2 regions of the Gordonia sihwensis genome follow, and region 2 is predicted to be linked to the other one. Evidence: riboswitches for the same ligand, from Rfam matches in the RefSeq annotation. Region 2 holds a riboswitch; the other holds the start of a gene.
What was found. Region 2 has a riboswitch for cyclic di-AMP ahead of P5P27_RS02715 (transglycosylase family protein). Riboswitches for the same ligand answer to the same signal wherever they lie in the genome.

Region 1 (8,294 bases), 1.9 Mb from region 2:
GAGGACTCGGGCGAACTGACCCCCACGCTGAAGGTGAAGCGCAACGTGGTGGCCGACAAGTGGGCCGAGGAGATCGCGGCGATCTACCGCAAGTAGCCGCCGGTGCGTGCCTGCGGGCACCGAGACGCGGTATGACGATCCCCGCGAACCCGTTCCGACGGGTTCGCGGGGATCGTCAGTTCAAGCGCGTGGGGCGGCGTGGTCGGCCGGACCGGACGGCGCTCGTCACAGCAGCCGCATGAGGCGCGCGGCCTGCATCTTCCACTGCCAGTTCTCCACTGCCCATTCGCGTCCGGCCTCCCCCATCGCCGCAGCGAGCCGCGGTGAGGAGAGGATCTCGACGATCGCCCCGGCGACGGCGGCCCGGTCACGGCCGTCGACGACGGTGCCCGTCAGGCTCTCGCGCACCGTCTCGGGCGCCCCGCCCGAGTCGCCCGCCACCACCGGCACACCGCTGGCCGAGGCCTCGAGAAAGACGATGCCGAGGCCTTCCACGTCGAGGCCGCCGCCCCGGGTGCGGGTCGGCATGGCGAATACGTCGGCCATCGCGTGGTGCATCGGCAGTTCCGCGGCGGGGACGCCGCCGGTGAAGGTCACCGAATCCATCACGCCGTTCTCCTCGGCGAGCCGGTGCAGCGCATCGGCGTAGGGACCGCCGCCGACGATCATCAGCCGCGCGTCGGGAATTGCGTCACGGATCGCGGGCCACGCCCTGATCAGCATGTCCTGGCCCTTGCGCGGCACGAGCCGCGACAGGCAGAGCACTGTGGGTGCGTCGCCCAGTCCGTAGCGCTCCCGCAGCACGCGCCGCGCCGTGGAGTCCGGCGCGAACCGGCCGACGTCCACTCCGCAGGAGACGTACTCGAGCGATGCCCGCGGGCCGAAGGCCGCCGCGAACCGGCCGCGGGTGTAGCGGCTGACGTAGGTGATCGCGTCGGTGTGGTCGCCGATGTACCGGAGTACCTGGCGGGCGCCGGGCAGCATCGACCACCCGACCTCGTGACCGTGTGTGCTCGCGACGATCCGCCGAGCCCCGGCCTTCCGGAGCTTGGGCCCGAGGACCGCGAGCGGAGCCGCCGCGCCGAACCAGACTGTGTGAACATCGTTGTCGCGCACGAGATTCGCAGCCCTTCGCAGCACTCCGGGAGTCGGCAGCATCAGGCTCGTGGGATGGCGGACGATCCGGTACGGAGCCGCGCAGTCGTACTCCTCGCAGCCCCGCCACGTCGGCGCGTAGACGATGACGTCCTCCGGCGGGAGGAAGGCGATCAGGTTCTCCAGGTACGACTGGATGCCGCCCGGCCGAGGCGGGAAGTCGTTGGTGACAAGCAGCGTTCGTCTCACCGGCGCACCTGGGTGCGCAGCCACGCCTGCCAGTCGGCGACCACCGTCGACTTGTCGGCACCCAGCGCGTCCTTCATCGCGTCGTCGGTGGTCGAGGTGTCTCCGCCCTTGCCGACACCGATGTACATCTTCTTGAGCTTCTCCTCGCCGAACCTCTGGCCGACGAAGGCCGCGAACGACCACGCCTCCTGATAGGCGATCCGGGCCGCGTCCGAGTCGACGGAGAACGACCCGTCCGAGGGCAGCGCCTTCGGAACGTCGCCGGCGGCCACGGCAGCGGCCAATTCCGGTGCGGCGTCGACGAAGTCCCGGTAAGTGCCCTTGCGGCCCACGTACTCCGGAACGCCCTCGGTGAGCCACAGCGGCGCGTTCTCGGCGGTGTTGAGCCGCGAGGCGACGTGCGTGAGCTCATGGCGGATCACGACGGCGAGCGCCGGCTTCGACAGGGCACGGGCGGCGGGCGTGAGCACGATCCGCTGTCCCACCACCTGCTGATTCTGACGATCGATCATGGTGTACACGGTGGCGGCCGCGGCAGCTGAGGTGTCGACCGGAACGGTCCTCGTGAGTCCGGAGAACTGAGCGCCGTCGGCGGTGGAGATCACCGCGATCCGCCGGACCCAGTCGTCGCCCCAGAACTTCGATACCTCATCCACCGCAGCGGGCAGGATTTCGGCGACCTGAGCCGCGGTCTTCTCCGCGCCCCGGTAGCACAGAACCGTCGAGGTCCCCCCGGAGGTGCGCACGTCGTTCGCCGACAGCCCCGGAAACGCCCACGGTCCCACCTCGGGTGCCTTCGGATTCTCGCGTGAGGCCTGCGACGGGTCGGGCGCCAGGCCACCGTCGCCGACGACTTTCCAGTCGTCGCCGTATCGCGCGAAGGTCAGGCTCTGGTGGAGGGTCACCGTCGGTTCGTCGAGTCCAGGCGACGACGCGCCTCCCAGCGCGTAGTCGAGATCGACGGGCGTCACCCAACTGTCGGAGGCGCCGGCCGCTTCGAGCTTCGCCTCGAAATCCGGTTCGAGAAGGTGCTCCGGGCCGGTCTGGGGCGCCACTCGATAGCGGAATTCCTTGAGTTTGAGCGGCTTTCCCACCGGCGCCGATGCGAAATCGGCAGCCACGGCGTCGAGCCGATGCCGGAACTCGACGGTGGCGGCCGGATCGATGAGTTCGGACAGACCTCTGCGGTCGCCGTTGCGCAGCGCCGACGACAGTTGGTCGAGCAGGGCGGTGACGCCGTCGTAGCGCTGCTGTTCGAACGGGTTCAGCGGCGTCGTCGCGATCGTCGGAGACGAAGTGGCCGATGGGTGATCGGCATCGGAGCCACAGGCGGTGAGCGACGCGGCAGTCACGGCCGCCAAGACAGTGGCCGCGATCGCGGCACGCTGGGGGCGCACTCAGTACCGTCGCGCGGAGTTGTACGGGCCGGCCTTGTCGATCGGCACCACCGCGACCGGCACACCGAAGGTCGATGCGTGCACCACGTAACCGTCGCCCACATACATCCCGACGTGCGTGGCATCCGGGTAGTAGATGATCAGATCTCCCGGCTCGAGGTCGTTGCGATCGACCGGGGTGCCGCCTGCGAGCTGGGCCTCGCTGGTCCGCGGAATCGAACGTCCGGCCTGCTTATAGGCCCACAGCATCAGGCCGGAGCAATCGAACTGGTTCGGCCCGGTGGCGCCCCAGACGTACGGATCACCGGTACGCGAGATCGCGGCCTGGACGGCCACGAGTTCCGGAGAGGTCCCCTTCGGCACGGCCCGGGGGTCGAAGTTGTACTTCGGCCCGCGCAGCGCGGCGAGCTGCTTGCCGGTCATCGACTGGTAGATGGCGCGGATCTGAACGGCTTCGATCTGCAGATTCGCCTGCTTGGCCTGCAGTTCACCGCGCTGCTTCTCCGAGGCGGCAATGGCCTGGGTCGCGGCTGCGGCGGTCTTCTCGGCCTCCGATTTGGCGGCCTTGGCCTCGCGTGCGGTCTTCACCACCGACCGCAGGTCGGCCGCCGACTGGCGGGACATCACTTCCAGACCCGACATGTTGTCGAGGAGATTCTGGGGCGAATCGCTCACCAGCATCGCATAGAGGCGGTTGATGCGAGCGCCGCGGTAGCTGACGCGCGCGAGGGCGTCCACCTTCTTCTGGGCCGCGTCCATCTGGCCCTGCATCGCGGTGAGCTGATGGGCCGCCTTGTCGGCCTTGCGTCGTTCGACGGCGACGATGCGGCGCTGCTTGTCGTACTCGACCTGCGCGGCGTTCATCGCCTCGGAGGTCTTCTCGGCGTTCACCGAGAGCGAGCGGTACTTCGAGAGCAGTTGGTCGGGGGTGCGCGCCGGGTCGGCTGACACGGGGGCCCCGACCATGATCGTCGACGCGGACACGGCTGCCAGCCCGAAGGCGGCCGCCCGTCTGAGCGTCCGGGACGTTCGACTCTTCAACACCACTCGCACTCGATCCTTCATACCCGTGAGGGCGGGCCGGCGCACTTCACGCCGTCCCGCCCTTCACCGAAGTTCAAACGGCAGTCGCTGCTCAGTAGCGGCGAATACCCGTCAGGTTCCACGCGTTCACCTTGTCGCGCTTCACCGGAACGCCCTCGGTGGACGAGTGGACGAAGATTCCATTGCCGGCGTAGATGCCTGCGTGGCCGCCGCCGTTGAAGATCAGGATGTCGCCGGGCTGGGCCTGTGCCAGCGATGCGACGGGAGTGCCGCCGCCGAGCTGACCGTAGCTGTCACGCGGGATGATCTTCCCGGCCTGCTTGTAGGCCCACGAGGTCAGACCCGAGCAGTCGAAGGCGTTGGGGCCGGCCGCACCGTAGACGTACGGCGCGCCGATCTTGGACTCCGCGTAGCGCAGCGCCTTCTTGGCGCGCACCTGCTGCGGGGTGCCGATGTCCAGGCTCGGGGCCTGCGGGGCCTTCGGCACCAGGTTCTGCGGCAGTCCCGGAACGTCGAAGGTGCCGACGTTCGGAACGGTCACCGGAGTGGCATGTGCGGGAGCTGCGGCGAACGCCAGCGATCCGCCGATGGCGATCGAGCCGGCGAGCACTGCGGACTTGGCGGCCTTACGGCCGGCACTGGTCTGCTCCAAACTATGTTTGCCCACGAAAACACGTACTCCTTGTTGTTCTCCCTTATCGCCGACCGGGTTAGCTGTCGGGTTCGGGCCGGAAGAGATGGACCCTACGCAGGCAGAAAGAAGCCCGAAGCTTCAATCCTTGTGCGATTCACCCCAATCCGCACGCACGATTCACATCGGTCGCACGGAGGAAGTGGTTCCCCGGTTCGCCCCCGTTGGTGAGGGCGATTAGGCGATGACCCACCGGGCACCCGGACTGCTCCGGGACATCCCTGACTGGAAGGTCTCGGAAAGATTACGAAACCCTGACAGCGATGTCCACTGGCCCGCCGTAGGCGTGCCGTCCACTACCGGCTCACACGGCGCGGAGGCCACCCGGCCACGACTCCCGGAAAGTGTCATCACCTGCGACGACACCCCGTTTGGCCGCACCCGCGACCTCAGGGGAGATCAATTCTGTGTCAGCGAACACATCGATCGCGTCGGCGAGTTCGGCACCGGCGGGGTCAGGGTTCTCCATGACCCCATAACCGCTGGTGGGCGGACCGAAGAAGACCTGCATCATGCAGTCGCCGCAGGCTCGCGCTCGCATCGGACACCGCGCACAGTCAATTTTCATGTGATCTGCCTCTCATCATCTCGGTGGAGACGGCGAAACCGGGCAATCACGTTGTCCGCGACCCGAAGACGTCTCGTCGCCGTCGACCTCGGGTGGAGACTACGACGCCCCTACGACATCTCCGTCCGTCGAAGCGCGTCGGGCCGGGGCTGTCAGAGCCCCGCCGTACGGTTCGGCCATGACCGTCGAACAGCTGTCGTTCGCCGACCTTCCCGAGGCCGACGAGTTCACCTCCGCTCCATTGCGGGAGACCACCTTCGTGGTGGTCGACCTCGAGACCACGGGCGGCAGTCCGGAGAACGACCGCATCACCGAGATCGGTGCGGTCAAGATCCGCGGAGGCGAAGTGCTCGGCGAGTTCGCGACGCTGGTCGACCCCGGGCGCGCGATCCCGCCGCAGATCGTCGCCCTCACCGGAATCACCACCGCCATGCTCTACGACGCGCCAGCCGTCGAGGCGGTGCTGCCGTCCTTCGTCGAGTTCGCCCGCGGGTGCGTCCTGGTGGCGCACAACGCCCGCTTCGACATGGGGTTCCTGCGGAGGAGCGCTGCCCGAGCGGGCCTGCCGTGGCCGTTCTCCGCGTCCCTGTGCACTGTGGTGATGGCCCGACGGATTCTGAGCAGGCAGGAGGCGCCGAGCGTCAAACTCTTCGCGCTGGCCGATCTGTTCGACGTCTCGGTCCGGCCGACCCACCGTGCGCTGGACGACGCCCGTGCCACGGTCGACGTCTTCCATCGACTTCTGGAGCGCGTCGGCGACCAGGGGGTGCGAACGGTGGGCGATCTGACCACGTATCTGCCCCGGGCGACGCCGGCGATGCGCGCCAAACGCACGATGGCGTCCGGGCTCCCCCATCGGCCCGGCGTCTACCTCTTCCGCGGTCCGTCGGAGGAGGTCCTATATATAGGTACCGCCGTCGACCTCCACCGTCGCGTCTCCGGGTACTTCAACGGAAGCGACACCCGCACCCGGATCGCCGAGATGGTCTCACTCGCGACCCGCGTCGATCACGTCGAGTGCGCTCATGCGCTGGAGGCCGGGGTCGCCGAACTGCGACTCCTCGGAGTCCACAAGCCGTCCTACAATCGCCGCTCCCGCAATCCGCAGCGGGGCTGGTGGATCACCCTGACCGCCGAGCGCTTCCCGCGCCTCAAGGTGTCGCGCACGCCGGGGACCGAATCGCTCGGGCCGGTGACGAGCCGGGCGGTCGCGCTGGAGGTGGCGGACGTCCTCTCCGGGGCGGCGGGGCTGCGGACGTGCGGCGCCGACCTGAAGAAGGCGAGTCACCACTGGTGTGAGGGGCCGACGGAGGCGGGACGACTGCCGGATCCGCTCGTCGCGACGCTGCCGGGAACGTGCCGCGCCGCCAGTGACCGCCCGCAGACGCTGCCGGACTACCTCTGCCGAGTCGAGGCCGTACGCGACCTGATCTCGGGACGGTCCGACTCGCTTCTCGCGGTTCTGTGCGAACGCGTCGAGTACCTGGCCCAGCAGCGCCGGTTCGAGTCGGCGGCCCGGGCGCGCGACCGGCTGTCGGCGACCATCGAGACCCTCGCCCGGACGCAGCGGCTCGCGGCGGTGGCGCAGCGGCCGGAGGTCGTGGGCGCACGGCCCGACGGTGCCGGCGGCTGGGAGCTGAGCGTCGTCAGATACGGGCGCCTGGCCGGCTCCGCGCACGCGGCTCGCGGCGTGGCCCCGATGGCGGTCGTCGAACGACTCAGAGCCGCGTCCACGACCGTGTTGCCCCCGGCCGACGACAGCGGACCGCTCGCCGGTGCGCCTGCCGAGGAGACGGCGCTGATCGAGCGATGGCTGTACGAGTCCGGTACGCGGTTGGTCGACGTGAGCGACCAGCTCTCATTGCCGATCGGCGCGGCCGAGCGCTGGCGCGACTTCGCACGCATTGCGCGATCGGCGCGCGAGGCGACGAGTCGCTAACGGCCTGGCGGCAAGCCACTAGAGTCGAGCCCATGATCACCGCCATCGTTCTCATCGGAGCCGACATCCATCAGATCCCCGAGACGGCCCAGGCCGTCGCCGAGATCCCGGGCGTCACCGAGGTGTACTCGTGCGCCGGCGACGTGGACCTGATCGCCAAGGTCCGGGTGCGCAATCACGAGGAGATCGCCTCGGTGGTGACCGGCGCCATCAACCGTCTTCCCGGTGTCCGCACGAGTGCCACGCACATCGCGTTCCGCAGTTACGCCAGCGCCGAGGTGGAGGGCGGGTTCTCGATCGGCGAGGCGTGACGCGCCCCGATGTCCCGTCCGACCGAGGCGTCCTGCGCCCCGAGTCGCTTCCCGAGTTCCATCGACTTCCCGCCATCGGCGCGACGGCCGACCTGGTCCGGTGGTTCTGGATCTGCCGCTGGCAGCTGCCGACCGGCCGTGTCAGCCGCCAGGAGGTCATCGGCTTCGGCGCCCTGAATCTGGTGGTTCAGCACGATCACGTCGTGGTGGCCGGTGCGACCACCCGGATCAGTCATCGGGACCTGGCAGGAACAGGATGGGCCGTTGGAGCACTCCTGCGGCCCGCGGCCGCAGGAGCACTCCCCATCCGTCCCGCCGAACATCTCGACACCGTCACCGTGGTGTCCGCACCGGACCTGCACGCCGCGGTGAGCACTGAGATGACCACTGGAATGGGCTCCCCGCCCGACCCCGCGGCCGCTGCCGAGACGGTGGGACGGTGGCTGCGGGCTCGCGCGTCGCTCACCGACGAGGCGCTGCTCGCGAACCGCGCGGTGACCGCGCTCGAGTCCGACCCCGCTCTGATCCGGGTCGATCAATCGGCCGAACTCTTCGGGATCAGCGAACGGACCCTGCAGCGCCTCACCGCCAAGTACGTCGGCCTGTCACCGGCGGCGTTGATCCGCCGCCGTCGACTGCAGGAGGCGGCGCACCGCGTCCGGACACGGCCGGACGAATCCCTCGCCGAGATCGCCGCCGAGCTCGGCTACACCGATCACGCCCATATGACACGCGACTTCGCCTCGGTGCTCGGGTTCACCCCGAGCCGCTACCGCGCGGGAGGGTGAGATCAGCCGTGCTCGGCGGCGAGGCGGTTGCTGACCTGCGCCCAGCGCGACAGCAGGTCCGCCGCCCCGCCCGAGTCGATCACGGCCTCGACCCTCGCGAGAGCATCGCGCATCGCCGCGATGAACTCCTCCTGAGTGAACATCTCGTCCTGTTCGAAGGCGACCACAGCGGCCGCGGCGTTGAGGACCACCGCGTCACGCACCGCACCGCG
Region 2 (8,294 bases):
GCGCGACGTACTCGCTGGTCTCGATGTCGGCGCCGGCCGCGCCGGCCCCGGCCGCGGTTCCCGCGACGACGGCTCCCGCTGCGAGAGCGACGACAGTTCCGGTGACGAGACGGTTCACGGTTCCCCCTTGGAATCGACGATGGTGTTCGAACCCCCGACAACCGGTATGTCGCACGAACAGACGACGAGTGTTACGTGCGTCTCACGGCAGCGGCGGTCCGACGATGTCGTCGGCGTCGACGATCCGGTACGCGTAGCCCTGCTCGGCGAGGAATCGCTGGCGGTGCGCGGCGTAGTCGGCGTCGAGGCTGTCGCGCGAGACGACCGAGTAGAAGTGCGCTTGACCGCCGTCGGCCTTGGGCCGCAGCAGACGGCCGAGGCGCTGGGCCTCCTCCTGGCGAGAACCGAACGTACCCGAGACCTGAACCGCCACCGAGGCCTCGGGGAGATCGATGGAGAAGTTCGCGACTTTCGAGACCACCAGGGTCTGCAACTCTCCCCGGCGGAAGGCGTCGAAGAGCTTCTCGCGTTCGGCGTTCCGGGTGGAGCCCTGGATCACCGGGGCGTCGAGTTCCCGGCCCAACTCCTCGAGCTGGTCGATGTAGGCGCCGATGACGAGGGTCTGGGAGTCCCGGTGGCGTTCGAGGATCGACCGGACCACGCGGATCTTGGAGTGGGCGGTGGAGCAGAGCTTGTACTTCTCCTCTGGTTCGGCGACGGCGTACTGCAGCCGCTCCGAATCGGTCATCGTCACCCGGACCTCGATGCACTCGGCCGGAGCGATCCAGCCCTGCGCCTCGATGTCCTTCCACGGGGCGTCGTAGCGTTTGGGGCCGATGAGGCTGAAGACGTCGCCCTCGCGTCCGTCCTCGCGGACCAGCGTGGCGGTGAGGCCGAGGCGCCGTCGCGACTGGAGGTCGGCGGTCATGCGGAACACCGGGGCCGGAAGCAGATGCACCTCGTCGTAGATGATCAGACCCCAGTCGCGCGAGTCGAACAGGTCGAGGTTCTTGTACTCGCCCTTCGACTTGCGGGTCATCACCTGGTAGGTGGCGATGGTGACGGGGCGGATCTCCTTGCGCTCGCCCGAGTACTCGCCGATCTCGTCCTCGGTCAGGGAGGTCCGGGCCACCAACTCGCGCTTCCACTGGCGGCCGGCGACCGTGTTCGTCACGAGGATCAGCGTGGTGGCGCCGGCCTTGGCCATCGCCGCGGCGCCGACCATGGTCTTTCCCGCACCGCACGGCAGGACTACGACGCCCGAACCGCCCGCCCAGAACGAGTCGGCCGCCAACTCCTGATAGTCGCGCAGATGCCAGTCGGTCTGCTCCAATTCGATCGGGTGCGCCTCGCCGTCGACGTAACCGGCGAGGTCTTCCGCGGGCCAGCCGACCTTCAGCAGGATCTGCTTGAGGCGCCCGCGCTCGGACGGGTGGACCACGACGGTGTCGTCATCGATCCGCGCGCCGAGCATGGGCGCGACCTTCTTGTTCCGCAGGATCTCCTCCAGCACGGCGCGATCCAGGCTCACGAGGGTGAGCCCGTGCGCGGGGTTCTTCATCAGCTGGAGCCGCCCGAAGCGGCCCATCGTGTCGACGATGTCGACCAGCAGCGGCTGCGGAACCGGGAAACGCGAGTGCGTGACGAGGGCGTCGACCACCTGCTCGGCGTCGTGGCCGGCGGCCCGCGCGTTCCACAGTGCCAGCGGAGTGACCCGGTAGGTGTGGACGTGCTCGGGAGCGCGCTCGAGTTCGGCGAAGGGTGCGATCGCGGCCCGCGCGGCGGCCGCCCCCGGATGGTCGACCTCCAGCAGGAGGGTCTTGTCCGATTGCACGATGAGAGGTCCGTCGGTCACCGGTCCATTGTCCAGGTTCGGGCGCGGTGCGGCCACCTGCCGTCGGGAGTCAGAGCACCTCGACCCTGGTGATCCGGTGCAGCGCGAACCGGAGGTCGGGCTCGCCGCCCTCCTCGTCGGCCACCAGTTGTCCGGCGGCCAGCGAACGGGCGTGCACCACATGCCGACTCGCCGCGCCCTGCGCGTCCACATAACCGATGCGCAGGCGCCTCCCGGTGCGCAGGGCCAGTTGGATCAGCGTGGACACGGTCTCGCCGGCGGCACCCGACGCCGAGGCCGCGGCGACCGGTCCGGCGGCGCGGTCGGCGGTCCGCATCCTGGAGACGACGGCGTGCGCCTGACCGGGACCGAGAGCGGCGCGTCGATGCGGTGGGGACGACGCCGCACCGCGGGCCGGGACGCGGACGCCTCGGCTGCGCAGGTCGATCAGCGCTCCGGAGGAGTCCTCGCCCGCGGGGCTGAACCCCGATGCGCGCAGCCGGTCGATCACATCGCGCAGCGGTGCCGCCGACACCGCGACCGTCGGGGCCAGGGCGCGCAGGGCCAGCTCGGTCGCGGCCTCGCTGCGCAGCACCTCGGTGAGCATCGCGGTGTCGTCGCAGCGGATGAACGACGCCGCCACGCCCACGCGCAGCCGGCCGTGTCTGCGGGCGACGTCGTCGATCAGATATGTCAGCGACTGCGGCACGGGCGTCCGTGAGTGCTCGTGGAGGAACGTGGCGATCTCGGCGCTGGTGCGGCCGGTGTCGAGCGTGCGCCGCACACTGTCTTCGGTGATCCGGTACATCGAGGCGGCACCGCCCGATTCGAGGTCGGCGATCAACCGGAGCCGGTCGGCCACGTCCGGGTCGAGCGGCCCGGGCACCACGACTGTCAGGTCGGCCTGCACCAGGAAGTAGTCGATGAGGTCGGGCAGGGACGCGTCCATCGCCGCGAGCACGTCGGCCGCCGACTCGGCGTCGGCGGGAACGTCGAGGAGCAGCCGCCCGGCGGTCGTGAGCGAGCCGTGCGCCACGAGTCCGAGTTCGGTCGCCTCGCGCAGGGTCTCGGAGACCACATGCACGTTGAGCCGGCGGAGACGGCGCGGATGACGCCATCCGAGTACCGCGGTCAGCGCTTCGGGGGACACCGGGTGGGCGGGCTCGGCGTCGGCGAGCGGAGCCAGCACCGCGCGGCGCGAGGCCGCGGCGGTGGCGTCGAACAGTTCGGACGACAGCGCCGCGAGGGTGTTCCCCTCGCGGTCGGTGTCGCCGATCTGCCAGGGCTGCCGCGGCAGATCGAGCCACGCCCGCGCCATGCCGAGCCATCGTCGCCCGGAACTCAGATGCGCCCAGGCGTCGACGGCGCCGGTGGGCGCGAAGACGTCGTCGGCGAGGTGGTCGCCCGCGTCGGAGTCGGGCGCACCCGCGTCGAGGAGCCGCTGCCTGGCCAGCAGCTCGACGAGCAGGCCGACGCGGCTCACGGTCAGGGCGGTGGTCTTGGCGAGGCGCCGGAGTTCGCGGATGCCCAGGCCGCCGGACCGCAGCAGGGCCGCCGGTGCGGTGCCGAGCGCCTCGATCAGATCGCCGGAGTGACGGAGCAGTTCGAGCGCCTCGCCCGCCCCCGCGGCGTCGACGGCCTTCGCGTCGAACCGCCCGGGGCCGTCCGCACCGGTGAGTGGCGGTTCCCGCAGGACCGCGGTCTCGAGCGGCGGCTGACCGCGAAGCAGTTGTCCCACCTGGGGCGGAAGCTCCACGGTCTGCTCATCGATCCGTGCGAGCAGACCGAGTGAGATGAGGGTGGGCACCGGCGCGCTCGGATCGGCATCCGGTGCGGCGTCGCGACTGCGCCCGAGAGACGACCCCTGGGCGAGTGTGGTGAGCAGTTCCCTGGGCCGCTCGGCGGCCGATTCGATGCGCTCGCGGATCTGCGCGGGAGTCGACTCCGCGATGGGGCCGAGCAGATTGTGAGCCCGCCACGGCAGGGCGGCGGGCAGATGCGCCCCGGCGATCCAGTCGGTGTGCCTGCCGCGCCGGCGGGGGCCGGTGCCCCACAGCAGTGCACGGGTGACCATCTGGTCGAGACGCGCGTCGACGTCGCCGCGCCGCGCCCGCCGACCGAGACGGGCGACGATCGCGTCCCGGCTCACCGGCCCGAGGAGTTCCTTGCGTTCGCCGATCGCACTGGACGCGTCGAGAAAGGCCTCGATCACCGCGACCGCCAGAAGGTCGAGCCCTTCGCCCGCCAGGGAGATCGACGCCGCCGACAGCGCGCGCTGGGCGAGGACACCGGTGCCGCGGGGCGGGGGAGAAGCGAGGTCGGGCCGGGCGATCAGCAACTCGACGAGCGCATCGTCGGACCGCTCGGCGAGATCGTCGGCCAACCCGCGCAGCGGCAGGTCGGGACTCATTCGGACAACTGTACCGCCGGTTCAGCGGGCATGGCACAATGAGGCCGTGGCTAAGAAGAGTGGATACGTGGACAACGGTTGGCCGACGGATATCGGTGAGCAGCACGCGGTGACGGAGTTCACCTCTCACCTGGCGGGTGCGCTCTCGCCGTTCGGCGATTACTACGAGCTGCCGCAGCCCGTCGACAGCCTGCCGTACATCCAGTCGAAGACCGTCGTCAACCGCTGACCTGACCTGAGCTCTGCCGAGACCGGCCGGACCGTGTGGTCCGGCCGGTTTTCGTGCGCCATGTGTCACGTCGGTGCGGGGGCGGTCGCGAAATGCGAGAAGACCCCCGCCGAAGCGGAGGTCTTCTCGGATGAACTTCTCGGGTGATCAGGGGAGGTTGATCAGGCCCTTGTTCTGGTTGTACAGCTTCAGCTGGTCCGGGGTGAGCTGGTAGCCGGAGTCCTTGGCGGCCTTCCAGGCGCTGCGCACCTCGGGGCTCACCTTGGAGTCGTTGACGACCTTGTCGATCTGCTGCTTGGCCTCTTCGGTGTTCTTGGCGTCGGCAGACTTGGCCAGGCCGGTCTTCGGGGCGTCCTGCTGCTTCGGTGCGAGCGGGTTGGCCGGCTTGGGGGTGGCCGGGGCGCTGCGCTGGGTGGGGCCCGAGAGGGGACCGCCGCAGGTGGGCCATGCGCCCTTGCCCTGGGTGGCGAGAACGCGCTCGCCGACGGCGATCTGCTGCTCGCGGGTGGCCTGGTCGGCGCTCGGTGCGTACTGGGTGCCGCCGTGGGCCGCCCAGGTGCTCGGGCTGAACTGCAGGCCGCCCTGGTAGCCGTTTCCGGTGTTGATGGCCCAGTTGCCGCCGGACTCGCACTGTGCGACCTGATCCCACTCGGAATCGGTCGCTGCCGAGGCGTGACCGCCGCCCATCAGGGCCGCGCCGCCGCCGATGATGGCCGACGTGAGGGCGATCTTCGCGAAAGTCTTGGTATTGGTCGTCTGCTTCGAGTGACGTCCGGACATATGTCTTCGTTTCCTCTCTCCACGCGCCTACGAGGTGAGCTGTCGGGTTCGGGCTGAGAGGTGCCCGGTCCGGCTCGCGTCACTGGGTGCGACGTCTGCCGGGCTTAACCCCAAGGCCGACCACCGAGGTGATCGACCGCTTCCCGGAGGATTGTGGGTCCCCCGTCCTCGCTCCTGAAACTGCATCAGCGGGTGTCCTGCCGGCGGAGCGAGGTTGGGCGCGACCGGCGGAACGGGCGTTCGGGTGGTCGCCTGGGTGGCGGCCGTTATGAACACTACGTCGTCGGGCCCGCGAGAACATCTGATGCGAAGAGGTGCTCTGAGGTGGCGTGAAGCGGCCGATCGGGCGTCGTGGCACGTCCGTGCTGCTCACGGCACTGATACCCGTCTCGTATCCCGTTTGTTATCGGGTTGTTATGTGACAAAGGTCACATCCTGTTTGAGAGTTCCGACACGCCGGTATGTCAGGATTGCGCGCGTCGAGCTTCGAGTGCGCGGAAGCTGCTGGCGTGGAAGACAAGTGGTTCGACGTTCGGGTCGCAGCGCAGGGCGTCGATGGTCAGAAGCACCACGAGGTGGTCGCCCGCGGGGATCTCTGAGAACACCGTGCATGCCAGGTGGGCGGCGGCGCCGGGGATGAAGACCGCGCCCGAGTCGTCGGCGATGGGGCGTACCCCGGTGAACCGGTCCTCCGGCGGCCCCGCGAGCCTGCGGCAGACGTCGCCCTGGTGCGCGGCGAAGACACTCACGCCGACGGTGCCGCCCCTCAGTGCGGGCCAGGTGGTGGAGCCGTTGCGGACGCACACCGACACCAGCGGCGGATCGAGCGAGACGGTGGTGAAGGCGCTGGCGGACATCCCGATCGGGTCGCCCCCGGGATCGTCGCCTGTGCGACACACGGCCACCACGCCGGACGGGAAGCAACTGAAAGCTCGTTTGAGTTCGGTCTCGTCGCTGACGGGCCGCAGCGGCCGGTCCGGGTCGATGCGGTTCACCGGCTGCGCCGGCCGGACAGCAGGGCGAACACGATCCCGAGCAGCAATCCCAGCGGTGCGCCCATGGCCAGAACGTAGACGGTCGTGACGACGGCCGTCCCGGTGTCCCGGACCGCCGGGAACAGCAGGGCGATGCTCGCGATCATCCCGATGCCGAACATGACGACGGCGACCCCGAGCAGGCGTGAGGACTTCTGGGTCTGCATGGCGTCAACGGTAGCCCGAACGCTAGAATCTGTTGCAGCGCGCCTCCGCTCGGACTGCCATCGGGCCAAGGCGCTTTTGTCTGTGGCAGACCAGATCAGTTGTGAAGGTGAGCACTGTGCCGACCGGCCGGGTGAAGTGGTACGACTCCGCGAAGGGCTTCGGGTTCCTGTCGCAGACCGACGGCGAGGATGTGTACGTCCGGGCCAACGCGCTGCCCTCGGACGTCTCGGAGCTGAAGGTCGGACAGAAGGTGGAGTTCGACATGGCGGCGGGACGCCGCGGCCCGCAGGCGCTGCGCGTCACGGTCCTCGAACCGGCGCCCAGTGTGGCGCGCAACACGCGCGAGGCGGCACGCCGCGAGCGGGACGCGAAGCGTCTCTCGCCCGACGAACTGCACGGGCTCATCGCCGATCTCATCACCTTGCTCGAAGGCAAGGTGCAGCCGGATCTGCGCAACGGCCGCTATCCCGACCGGAAGACCGCCCAGCGGATCTCGGAGGTCGTCCGCGGCGTCACACGCGAACTCGACCGCTGAGGCGGGCCTCCGTCCGGCCGAGCTAGCCGCGCTGGTCGGGCAGCGTCGCGGTGTTCGGAATGCGGAAGTCGACCGGCAGAGTCCGGATCGAGAAGGTGCCGCGGATCGACAGGTCGACGTCGAGCGAGTCGTTGTCCTGGCCGGGGGTCTTCTCCCGGTACGCCGAGATCGACGACACCTCCACGCCCATCAGCACCCGATCGGGTTCGCTGTGCAGAATCTGCGTGAAAGTGGTGCCCGGCAGGTGCAGCCACATCACGCGTGCGATGCCCCGTGGTGTCGCGTATTCGGCGATGAGCGTCCACGGCCCGTCTGAGATCTCCTTCGGAACGCTCAGGGTCACCCGCTCGCCGATGGCGACCGGGTGGTCGTAGGTGCGGAGCTTGAACTTGCCGTTCCGGTCGACGAGTCGGCAGTCGTCCATCTTCACCGAGCACCAGTACGACGGTTCGGCCCGGGTCAGGTGGTCGCCGGCCTGGAACGAGATGGTCGGCAGCGGCTTCTCGTGTCCCCGGACGAGCAGCGTGGTGGCGCCGGCGATGATCACCAGGGCCGCGACCACCACGGCTCCGATGATCGCGAGGGCCTTCTTGTCTCCCGGTTGCATCACGTCGAATACGTCCTTCGGTTAGGGGGCGGGGGCTGGGGGATGTGCGGGCTCGATCAGGGGCGTGTCGGCCGCGGCTCAGCGCGGTGCGCGCAGATGGTCGGGCACTTCGATCGGCATCGTCGGGGCCGCGTGATCGGGGCGGCGGCCGCCGAAGCCCGGCACCATCGTGGAACCGCGGCTGGTCAGGAAGGTCTGGACGAGACCGATTCCGACGAACACGGTGACCACGGTGAAGCCGATCCACAGCTCGGTGGGCAGGAGCACACCCAGGGTGGCGCCGAAGACCCAGCAGAGTTGGAGCACCGTCTCCGACCGGCCGAATGCGGACGCCCGGGACTCCTCCGGTAGATCGTCCTGGATGCTCGAATCCATGCAGACCTTCGCGATGGCGCTGGTCGCCGAGCCGATGAAGCCTGCGACGACGACGAAGATCAGCGAGTTGAAGATCGCGGCCAGCAGACATCCGACGAATGTGGCCGCGGTGGACCACACGACGATCGCGGTGGGATTGCGCAGCTCGATCCGCGTGCCGAGGCCGTTTCCGGCGGCGTTGCCGACGCCGGCGGCGGCACCCACCGCACCCAGCATCATCAGCTGCGCCCAGCCAGAACCCAGGTGGTCCTGCGCCTTGGCGTAGAAGGCGATGTACAGGGTGAGAAACCCGGTCAGGATGCGGATGGTTCCGTTGCCCCAC

Region 1: it holds a riboswitch for cyclic di-AMP, as region 2 does, so the genes downstream of both, P5P27_RS11435 (C40 family peptidase) here and P5P27_RS02715 (transglycosylase family protein) in region 2, are expected to answer to the same signal.

Annotation. Positions count from the first base shown of each region.
Region 1 is NZ_CP121248.1:2,384,869-2,393,162, forward strand. It holds gene P5P27_RS11415 (AMP-dependent synthetase/ligase) at 1-96, shown strand, start outside; gene P5P27_RS11420 (glycosyltransferase family 4 protein) at 226-1,344, opposite strand; gene P5P27_RS11425 (peptidase MA family metallohydrolase) at 1,341-2,696, opposite strand; gene P5P27_RS11430 (C40 family peptidase) at 2,742-3,788, opposite strand; gene P5P27_RS11435 (C40 family peptidase) at 3,877-4,452, opposite strand; cyclic di-AMP (ydaO/yuaA leader) riboswitch at 4,471-4,670, opposite strand; gene P5P27_RS11440 (hypothetical protein) at 4,781-5,017, opposite strand; gene P5P27_RS11445 (DEDD exonuclease domain-containing protein) at 5,223-6,983, shown strand; gene P5P27_RS11450 (Lrp/AsnC family transcriptional regulator) at 7,016-7,294, shown strand; gene P5P27_RS11455 (AraC family transcriptional regulator) at 7,291-8,082, shown strand; gene trpD (anthranilate phosphoribosyltransferase) at 8,085-8,294, opposite strand, start outside.
Region 2 is NZ_CP121248.1:532,685-540,978, forward strand. It holds gene P5P27_RS02695 (hypothetical protein) at 1-118, opposite strand, end outside; gene P5P27_RS02700 (DNA repair helicase XPB) at 203-1,855, opposite strand; gene P5P27_RS02705 (helicase-associated domain-containing protein) at 1,905-4,244, opposite strand; gene P5P27_RS02710 (hypothetical protein) at 4,291-4,473, shown strand; gene P5P27_RS02715 (transglycosylase family protein) at 4,621-5,253, opposite strand; cyclic di-AMP (ydaO/yuaA leader) riboswitch at 5,262-5,454, opposite strand; gene P5P27_RS02720 (flavin reductase family protein) at 5,718-6,248, opposite strand; gene P5P27_RS02725 (hypothetical protein) at 6,245-6,454, opposite strand; gene P5P27_RS02730 (cold-shock protein) at 6,571-6,990, shown strand; gene P5P27_RS02735 (DUF2771 family protein) at 7,013-7,597, opposite strand; gene P5P27_RS02740 (MFS transporter) at 7,676-8,294, opposite strand, start outside.